DNA from 4 places in the Bacillus sp. GW821-FHT01G09 genome. Region 2 is predicted to be linked to each of the others. Evidence: riboswitches for the same ligand, from Rfam matches in the RefSeq annotation. Region 2 holds a riboswitch; each other region holds the start of a gene.

Region 1 (2,203 bases), 290 kb from region 2:
AAATCTCCCACGTTAAATCCTCCGCTACGCCGTTTACTTTTTCAAGCGCCTGATAAATCGGAACAGTTCCCACAGGCACGGGGCAATTGCGGATAATCCATTCACGCGTCGTATGAATATCTTTTCCGGTAGAGAGATCCATCATTGTATCTGCTCCCCAGCGGATGGCCCACGTCATTTTTTCCACTTCTTCTTCAATGGATGACGTAACCGCTGAATTCCCGATATTCGCATTAATCTTCACATGAAAATTCCGGCCGATAATCATTGGCTCACTTTCAGGGTGATTAATGTTTGAAGGAATAATCGCCCGGCCGCTGGCTACCTCGTCTCTGACGAATTCAGGAGACACATGCTCACGAATGGCGATAAATTCCATCTCAGGTGTAATGATCCCCTTTTTTGCATAGTGCATTTGTGTGACATTTTGACCTGCCTTCGCCCTCAGCGGTTTCCGCTTTAATCCTGGGTAGCTTACGTTTGGATTTGCTTTTTTATAACCGTTATCTTCTGGTTTTATAGCCCGACCTTCATACTCTTCCACGTCACCGCGCTCTGTGATCCATTTTTGGCGGAGCGGCTTTAATCCTTCTTGAATATTAATGGTTACTTCAGGGTCCGTATACGGTCCGCTTGTATCATAGACACGCACAGGCGCGTTTTCCTCTTCGCCGAACGATCCCGTCGTCGGACTCAATGCAATCTCCCTCATCGGCACTTGGATGTCCGAAGAAGAACCCTCCACGTATACCTTCTTGCTGCCTGAAAAACTTGACATAATGGAAATGTTGGCTTGCTGCACTGAATTGTTTTGCATTACTTTCCTTCCCCTCTCTACATTTGAAAGGACAAAATCAAGCCCATAACCAGCACAAAAAACCGGATTCATATAAATGAACCCGGTTACAGTCAGAAAGAAACATATTATTGCCCAGCACGACAATAACAAAAACAATTCCTCTACTTCCCCACGCTGGTACGAACCAGATCAGGTCCAAAGGGTTAAGAAGCTTACCTTCTCTCTCAGCCCGAAAGCGGGCACCCCCAGTAACTATTGATTTCGCACTCATCTTATCATAAAATCAATCTGAAAAAAAGAGGAATATAGATAATATTCAGCCAATTTCACCCTAAATATTTGACCGGCAACGGGATTTCAGCTATTTCATGTTCAGCCATCATCACCCGATATGCCTTTGCACCCGACCTTGAACTCACAGTCTGAAACAGCTGATCATTTATGAAATGGAGAGCAGCCCCATCATCCGCTGCATAGCCACTGCATAAGAACTTGTTAGATATCAGCTGGTGGTATGCCGGTCTCCGATCCTTTTCCCCGTCATAATGGGGACAAAAGCTCCCTTGCAAAAAACCTAAACTTTTCAAACTTGTCAGCGGTCCGGCTGAATCTGTCACCCCTTCTTCAAACCAGCAGATCGCATCGGCACTTAATCCAGCTACAACCACACCGTTCTTCCATGCTTCCCTGAGAATATGATCCAGCCCACACTCTTTCCATAACACAAGTAAATTCCGCGTATTTCCACCGCCAACATAAATCACGTCCATTTCCATAACAAAAGAAGCTAAATCTGTTGATGGCGGCTTAAACAAAGATAAGTGAGACGGCACACAATCCAGTGTTTTAAATGCATGATAAAACCGCTGAATATAGTTTTGGGAATCTCCGCTCGCCGTCGGCAAAAAACAAATACGAGGCTGCTCTCGTTTTGATTGATTGAGGATATATTGATCGAGGGACAAATTATCCGGATCCATCGAAAAACCCCCGCCCCCCATCGCAATAATCTGCTTCATCATCACACCCCCCAACAAAATTTGTTGCTTATTATAGCATTTTGTATAGAAGCAAGAAACAAAGCCAAATACTTTCTTATCAGGAGCTGCTAAAAAAACAAAGGAGGTGGTTTCCCATTGAACAAAGTCTTTGTCCCAAAGATATTCTTGATTTGTTAACAACAATAAAAACCAGCATTAACAAATACACTGTCGCAATAACAGAAGCCGAAAATCCCCACATCAGAAGAGCATTGCATGATCAATTAGATACAACTGTTTATCTCCATGATGAACTGTCAGATCTTCTGTTAGAAAAGGGGTGGCTCGGGTGAGCAATTACGCTTTTATCTTGCAGTAAAGACCACAAAAAGAGACGGGATCTCAAAGATGAGATGCCGTCTCT
Region 2 (2,203 bases):
GGCAGCTGCACGCGGTGAATAGTAGAGAAAAGTGCAATATCCACGCGCCCGTTCATCACCAGCTTTCGTTTATCTATACCGCCTTCAAAAATAAGCTCGAGCAGTTTCAAAATATCCGCCGCCGATTTTGAGCGTTCCCGAATATGAATAAAATCAACTTCATTCTGAATCGTAATGATGATTCTCGCTAGCTCTTCTACCGGCTTGCTGTCATCCGTTATGGCGTGAAGCTCCACATTCCTCCACCTCTTTTATGGCGCTGTCAGACCAGCCTTCTTTTCGATAGGCCATTCCCCAAAATTGATATTCATAGTAGCTGGAGATGACAAAATTCTCTTTCATCTTGGCACGCACTTCCTCCGTGCTGTTTTCCGCCAGCTCATCAAAGCGGTTGATTTGCTCCTCAACCTGTTGTCTAAACCAGTCACCGCCGTACGTCCCAATCCACTTTTGATAAATCGGATGCCCAGGATCGCAATGCAGCAATTTCTCACCAACCTCGTAATAAAGCCAGTAGCATGGCAGCAGGGCCGCTAAGATTTCTGCGAAATTCCCGCTCAAAACCGAACGGTACATATGGGATGTATAAGAGTACGCTGTAGGAGACGGCTTAAACGCCTTACGCTCTTCCTCGCTGATTTCCAACAGCTCGGCAAACTCGCGATGAAGCGCCATTTCCGCCTCATATGTACCTTGGGCATGGCTTGCCATCCGCCCCGTTGTAAAAAGGTCCTTCGCATAAGCTGCGCCAAATGACTGCACCTTTGCAAAATGCGTTAAATAATAGGAATCTTGAAGTACGTAGTATTTAAAACGGTCAATCGGAAGCGTTCCGTCACCGATTCCTTGAACGAACGGATGGACAAAGCTCCCCTCCCACCATTCTGCGGCTGCGCTGCGGCATTCTTCTGAAAACTTCACAAATCATTCCCCCTCTGATAAATAAAAAAACCACTTTCCCGCAAGGAAAAGTGGTTTGGAATTGGCATAGTAAAATAACACAAATACCGCTCCACTTCCCTACGCAGGTCTGAACCTGTTCAAGTTATGAGGGTCTAAAAGTCACACTTTTATCTCAGCCCTTATGAAGGACACCCCTAGTGGTTAAACGAATACATATTGAATTGTTCTGCACCTCTATATTAACACGAATCCTTATTTGGTCAAGATTTATCCTTCCAATGTTTTCTTAAGATCCGTTACGTATCCCCGAGATCCGGTGACAATTAAACGGTCTCCAAGTTTCAGCCTTGTATCCCCATGAGGAACGATGCTGTCCACACCTCTGAAGATCCTGACAAAGATGACGTCACCTGTTAAAGGGAATTCCCGTAAAATCACACCGTCGTATTTACTGTTCTCCATATTAATTTGATACAGCGAAGACTCTTGGTTCGTGAGCAGCTTCATGACGCCAGGCGCTTCAATCAGTGCGCGAAGCAGCGTTTTTGTCGACAGCAGAATAGAAAAGATGCTGATTCCCTGCTCCTTCAGAACTGCTTCATGCTCCGGTGATCCTACGCTTGCAATGACTCTTTCTGTGCCTTTTTCTTTTGCAAGTAAAGCAATGTCTGCATTCATATCTTCATTTCCTGTCGCCACAACGAGGATATCCGTTTCAAAAATGCCGAGTGATTCAAGCGTCTCGTGTTCATAGTCAGAAATTGTTTCAACAGCAAACACTGATTCTGACAGCTTTTCCTCCGCATTCTCTTGATAGACGTGTACAACACGCACGTCATACTCTTCCTCTGGCAATTCGAGTGTAACAGGCAAAGTCATTTGATTGGCGCCAATGAACGTAATCGTCTTTTTCTCCTCCGGCTGCTCTTCCCGTTTGTATAATTTTTTAAAACAGATCGGCGTAAAAATACTTGCAATGACGGCTACTAAAATGAGCGCTCCTGACATATTTGCACTGATCACGTGAAGCTGCTGGCCGATTGTTGCAGCGGCAATCACGAGCGAAAGCGTTGATGTCAGCAGGAAACCAGACGCGAAAATGGTTCGGTTATCATACCACTTCTTTAGGTACATGACAGGAATGATTTTGCTGACTAACAGCGCCAGCAGCAGAAGCGGAATCATGATTAAAATTGTTTTATCCTGAAAAAGAGTCCAAATATCCAGCTTCACACCGACCATCACAAAGAAAATCGGTATTAAGAACCCATAACCAAATGAATCCAGCTGCTGAACAAGT
Region 3 (2,203 bases), 150 kb from region 2:
TCAACAGTGATATTGATGTGTATAGATGAATCTTGGTCTTCAGCTTCATCGTTTACCCCTTAATGGCATAGCCGACCCCGCGTATCGTATGGATCAGCTGTTTTTCGTAAGGATAGTCCAGTTTTTTTCTGATGTATCTTATGTAGACGTCCACGACATTTGTATCACCGATATAATCAAATCCCCATACCGAGCTTAGAATTTGCTCCCGTGTCAGCACTTGCTGCGGATGCTTTAGCATATAGACGAGTAGATCAAATTCCCGCGGCGTTAATTCCACCTCTTTGTCTCCGCGTCTCACTTCACGGGTTTTTTCGTTCACCCGCAAATCGTCATATGTAAGAAAGGTGCCGATATCTTCCGTTTTTGTTCCATTTTGCCGCAGCGCCGCCCTGATTCTCGCAAGCAATTCCTCGATTTCAAACGGCTTGGTGACATAGTCATTTGCACCGATGTCCAGACCTGTTACCTTATCAGGAATACTGTCTCGCGCCGTTAATAATATGACCGGTGTCTGCGGATCCGTTTTTCTCAAGCGGCGCAGCACTTCCAGTCCGCTAAGCCCCGGAAGCATGACATCAAGAAGCACCAAGGAATACCCGCCTTTCGCTGCCGCATCCAGACCTTCTGTGCCATTGTGTTTGATGGTGACGCTGTATCCTTCATATTCCAATTCAAGCTGAAGAACCCTGGCGATTTTTTCTTCATCTTCCACAATTAATATGTTTCCTTTTTCCAAATTTGATCATCCTCTCCCGTCCCTATATGAAAAAAATGATTTCGTTGTTTACAAAATGATTCTTATCATCTATTATGATGTCAAAATAAAAAATTGTATACGGAAAGCACTAGGGGTGCTGTTTTGGCTGAGATAAAGCGCGGAAGAAACGCGCTTTGATCCCTTATGACCCGATCTGGATAATACCAGCGTGGGGAAGTGCAGGTTGACCGAATGGTGTATTTTTTTGTGCGCTTAATCGATCTATGACTGCATATTCCCTTAGGATATGCAGTTTTTTATTTTACCAAAAAAACAGGAGGTCGGAGAAATGGAGCATATTTGCGGTACAAGCAGAATCGCCGGTTTTCGCTTCTCTTTATATCCGATGACGGATGATTTTATCAGTGTGATCAAGTCTGCGCTGAAAAAAACAGATACATCCAATGTATGGACGAAAACCGACCATATCAGCACGGTGTTACGCGGATCGATTGATCATGTATTCGATGCTGCAAAAGCCATTTACCTTCATGCAGCAAACAGCGAAAAACACATCGTCATGAACGGCACGTTTTCCATTGGATGCCCGGGTGACACACAGGGGGATACATATCTTTCCAAAGGTGATAAGCGTGTCAATGAAGATGCTGTCCGAGGCTTGAAGGCGGAAGCGCCGTGCCAATTTGCCCTTTATCCAATGAACGAGCCGGATTATATGGGATTGATTAGGAAGGCTGTCGACATTGCAAAAGCCCAAGGCACTTTCGTACAGGGTGTCCATTACGCGAGCGAGCTTGACGGGGATGCGCATGACGTATTCAGCACATTGGAAGCCGTTTTCCGCATGGCTGAGCAGCAAACAAACCACATCACCATGACTGTGAATCTTTCGGCTAACAGTCCATCAAGAAAAAACAGAAAGCAGGGATAACATGAAAAGCTGGAAAGTAAAAGAAATTGTCATCATGTCCGTTATCAGTATCGTATTTGCCGTTGTTTATTTATTATTTACACATTTCGGAAACGTGCTTGCAGGTATGTTTGGGCCAATCGCCTATGAACCGATTTACGGCATTTGGTTTATCGTTTCTGTGATCGCCGCGTACATGATTCGAAAACCGGGTGCGGCGCTCGTTTCTGAAATCATTGCCGCTCTCGTTGAGTGCCTGCTGGGAAATCCGTCTGGCCCGATGGTCATCGTCATTGGCATTGTTCAAGGGCTCGGGGCTGAGGCTGTATTTCTTGCAACACGCTGGAAAGCATACTCTCTCCCTGTCCTTATGCTGGCCGGTATGGGGTCTTCAGTAGCCAGCTTTATCTATGATCTCTTTGTTTCTGGCTATGCAGCCTATTCACCAGGTTATCTGCTCATTATGCTTGTGATCCGTCTCATTTCCGGCGCGCTTTTGGCGGGGCTTCTCGGAAAAGCTGTCAGCGACTCTCTCGCTTATACAGGTGTGTTAAACGGAATGGCACTCGGAA
Region 4 (2,203 bases), 370 kb from region 2:
TCCAATGCCGGAAAAATTTCTCCTCTGTCTTCTATCATAGATGAGCCTCCCCACTTGAATACAGGGCGGTTTTCCCTAAGCCAAATATCACTGTCACTCAGCCGATTGACGTAATCTTCTATTTCCTCTGCCACTTGGTCATGGGTTTCATTCGGATAAAAATGGACTGTGATCCACAGCCGGCATTCGTCCGCTATAAAAGCCGCATGTCTGCCGCCTTCTATAACTGCCGGGTTAATCGTATTTGTGCCGGGTTTAAAACCGGGATAACTTTTCATAATAGACCAGTGGCGCTCAAGTTCACCGAGCCCCGCAATGATTTTTGCCATTTTTTCAATTGCGCTTGCTCCGAATGTTCCTCCGCCTGCATGAATCATATTCCGTCTCGTTCCATCATGAAATGTTTGACTGCTTTTGATTTCGATCCAGCCTGTAATGACACCGCCTTGGCCTTGAATATGCATATCGCTCGTATCCGCGACAATTGCAAAATCAGCGTGGTAGCCCCTCTTGCAGCATTCAAGTGTGCCGGCCTCTCCAACTTCCTCCCCAATAACCGATTGCAGAATCAGATCACCTGGAAGCTCAATGCCGGCTTCACGAATTAATTTGACAGCAAACAGCACACAAGCCATTCCGCCCTTCATATCGGAAGCGCCTCGCCCGATTAAGAGACCGTTTTTTTCAATGGGATGAAACGGATCGTGCTTCCATTCTTCATCCTCTTTTACCTCTGCCACATCTACATGACCATTGATAATCAGGCTATAATAATCTGCTGAATCTGTTCCCTTTAGCTTGCCGACAACATTGGGATCTCCAGGGTACACATCCCATTTGTCGATCGAGAATCCCAATTCATTTAAAAATCCCGCAATCCATGACTGAATGCCCTCTGTATTTCTTGCAGGCGGAGCGGGTGTTTGATAAGAAATCAGTGTTTTAGCAAGCTGAATAAGCTCCTCCTTTTGTTCTTCCACTTTTTTTTGCAAAGAGTCTATTTGTTGATCCAATGTAAATCCGCTCCTATTCTTTAAAATCAAAAAAGCCGTTTCAAATGTGATGAAACGGCTTAATAAAAACAAACGAAGTCCGATGTACTCCGCTTTTCACCGCTTCCCTCCGCTGGCATGATCCAGATCAGGTCAAAAGGGTTGAGACAAAGTCTCTCTCAGCTTCGCAAAGCACCCCTAGGATGAATCTATATATGTTTGTCAGGCATTCGTTATCGGCTCAGCTCTTGTTAAAAACGGCCGATCCTGATTCCATAATACATGGATTGGCGTATCAAAAAAAGCGGAAAGTACTTGATCAGTAAGCATTTCCTTTATTTCTCCGGATCCAAAGACCTCTCCCTGTTTTAATAAAAGGGCTTTATCAAAGACAGGCAAAATTTCTTCAGCATGATGAGTCACATAAAGGATAGATGGTGCATTTTCTTTGTTTGCAATGTATGTAATCGTATCTAACAACTTTTCCCGGGCAATAAAATCCAGCCCTGTGACTGGTTCATCCAGTATCAGCAACTCCGGATCGGCCATTAGTGCTCTAGCAATCAACGCTCTTTGTTTTTCCCCTTGAGAAAGGGTTTCATAGCGGCGATCGGCATATTCAATTGCTCCCAAGTCCTCTAACAAACCAATCGCTTTTTCCCTGGTTTCCTTACTTGGCGTTTCATATAACCCAATCGAAGCGTAAGCTCCGCTCAAAGCAATTTCAAAGGCTGAATCTGCCGGATACAATTTTTGCTGAAGAGCTGCTGAGACGAGGCCAATTTTACGTCTGAGCTTTTCCCCAAGCTCTGTTTTGCCAAATTCATGGCCAAGCACCTGCATCTCGCCTGATGTTGGAAAATAATAAGAGCAAAGCATATTTAACAGCGCTGTCTTCCCGGCGCCATTTAGGCCGTAAAGCACCCAATTTTCCTTTTCTTCCACCTTCCAATGAATATCTCTCAGTATCCATTTCCCATTCCGTTTTAGTGAGACATTGTCAAGCTGCAAAATCATCGTGGTCCTCCTCTTTATTGCCTTTTATAATTGTTTTAATTTTCATAAAACTTTGTACGAACTAGGATACCTTACTTTTTCCAAAACGTAAACCATCCGTAATCAATAGAAAAGCCTTTAAAACAACATCGTTTTAAAGGCTTTTCATTATTGATGAATATTTTTATTCATTTGTTTGATAGCCGCTTTTTCAA

What was found. Region 2 has a riboswitch for thiamine pyrophosphate ahead of tenA (thiaminase II). Riboswitches for the same ligand answer to the same signal wherever they lie in the genome.
Region 1: another riboswitch for thiamine pyrophosphate. It lies ahead of thiC (phosphomethylpyrimidine synthase ThiC); the one in region 2 lies ahead of tenA (thiaminase II).
Region 3: another riboswitch for thiamine pyrophosphate. It lies ahead of thiU (HMP/thiamine ABC transporter substrate-binding protein ThiU); the one in region 2 lies ahead of tenA (thiaminase II).
Region 4: another riboswitch for thiamine pyrophosphate. It lies ahead of ylmB (N-formyl-4-amino-5-aminomethyl-2-methylpyrimidine deformylase); the one in region 2 lies ahead of tenA (thiaminase II).

The regions. Positions count from the first base shown of each region.
Region 1 covers NZ_JBWKWL010000002.1:3,221-5,423, reverse strand. The annotation lists gene thiC (phosphomethylpyrimidine synthase ThiC) at 1-817, opposite strand, end outside; TPP riboswitch at 949-1,056, opposite strand; gene AC07VD_RS05395 (Type 1 glutamine amidotransferase-like domain-containing protein) at 1,126-1,818, opposite strand; gene AC07VD_RS05390 (spore coat protein) at 1,860-2,132, shown strand.
Region 2 covers NZ_JBWKWL010000002.1:289,828-292,030, reverse strand. The annotation lists gene tenI (thiazole tautomerase TenI) at 1-236, opposite strand, end outside; gene tenA (thiaminase II) at 211-921, opposite strand; TPP riboswitch at 1,001-1,109, opposite strand; gene AC07VD_RS06880 (monovalent cation:proton antiporter family protein) at 1,171-2,203, opposite strand, start outside.
Region 3 covers NZ_JBWKWL010000002.1:443,065-445,267, reverse strand. The annotation lists gene ykoH (two-component system sensor histidine kinase YkoH) at 1-49, opposite strand, end outside; gene ykoG (two-component system response regulator YkoG) at 53-739, opposite strand; TPP riboswitch at 841-953, shown strand; gene thiU (HMP/thiamine ABC transporter substrate-binding protein ThiU) at 1,050-1,652, shown strand; gene AC07VD_RS07755 (ECF transporter S component) at 1,654-2,203, shown strand, end outside.
Region 4 covers NZ_JBWKWL010000002.1:657,404-659,606, reverse strand. The annotation lists gene ylmB (N-formyl-4-amino-5-aminomethyl-2-methylpyrimidine deformylase) at 1-1,013, opposite strand, end outside; TPP riboswitch at 1,101-1,202, opposite strand; gene AC07VD_RS08855 (ABC transporter ATP-binding protein) at 1,215-2,009, opposite strand; gene sigG (RNA polymerase sporulation sigma factor SigG) at 2,157-2,203, opposite strand, start outside.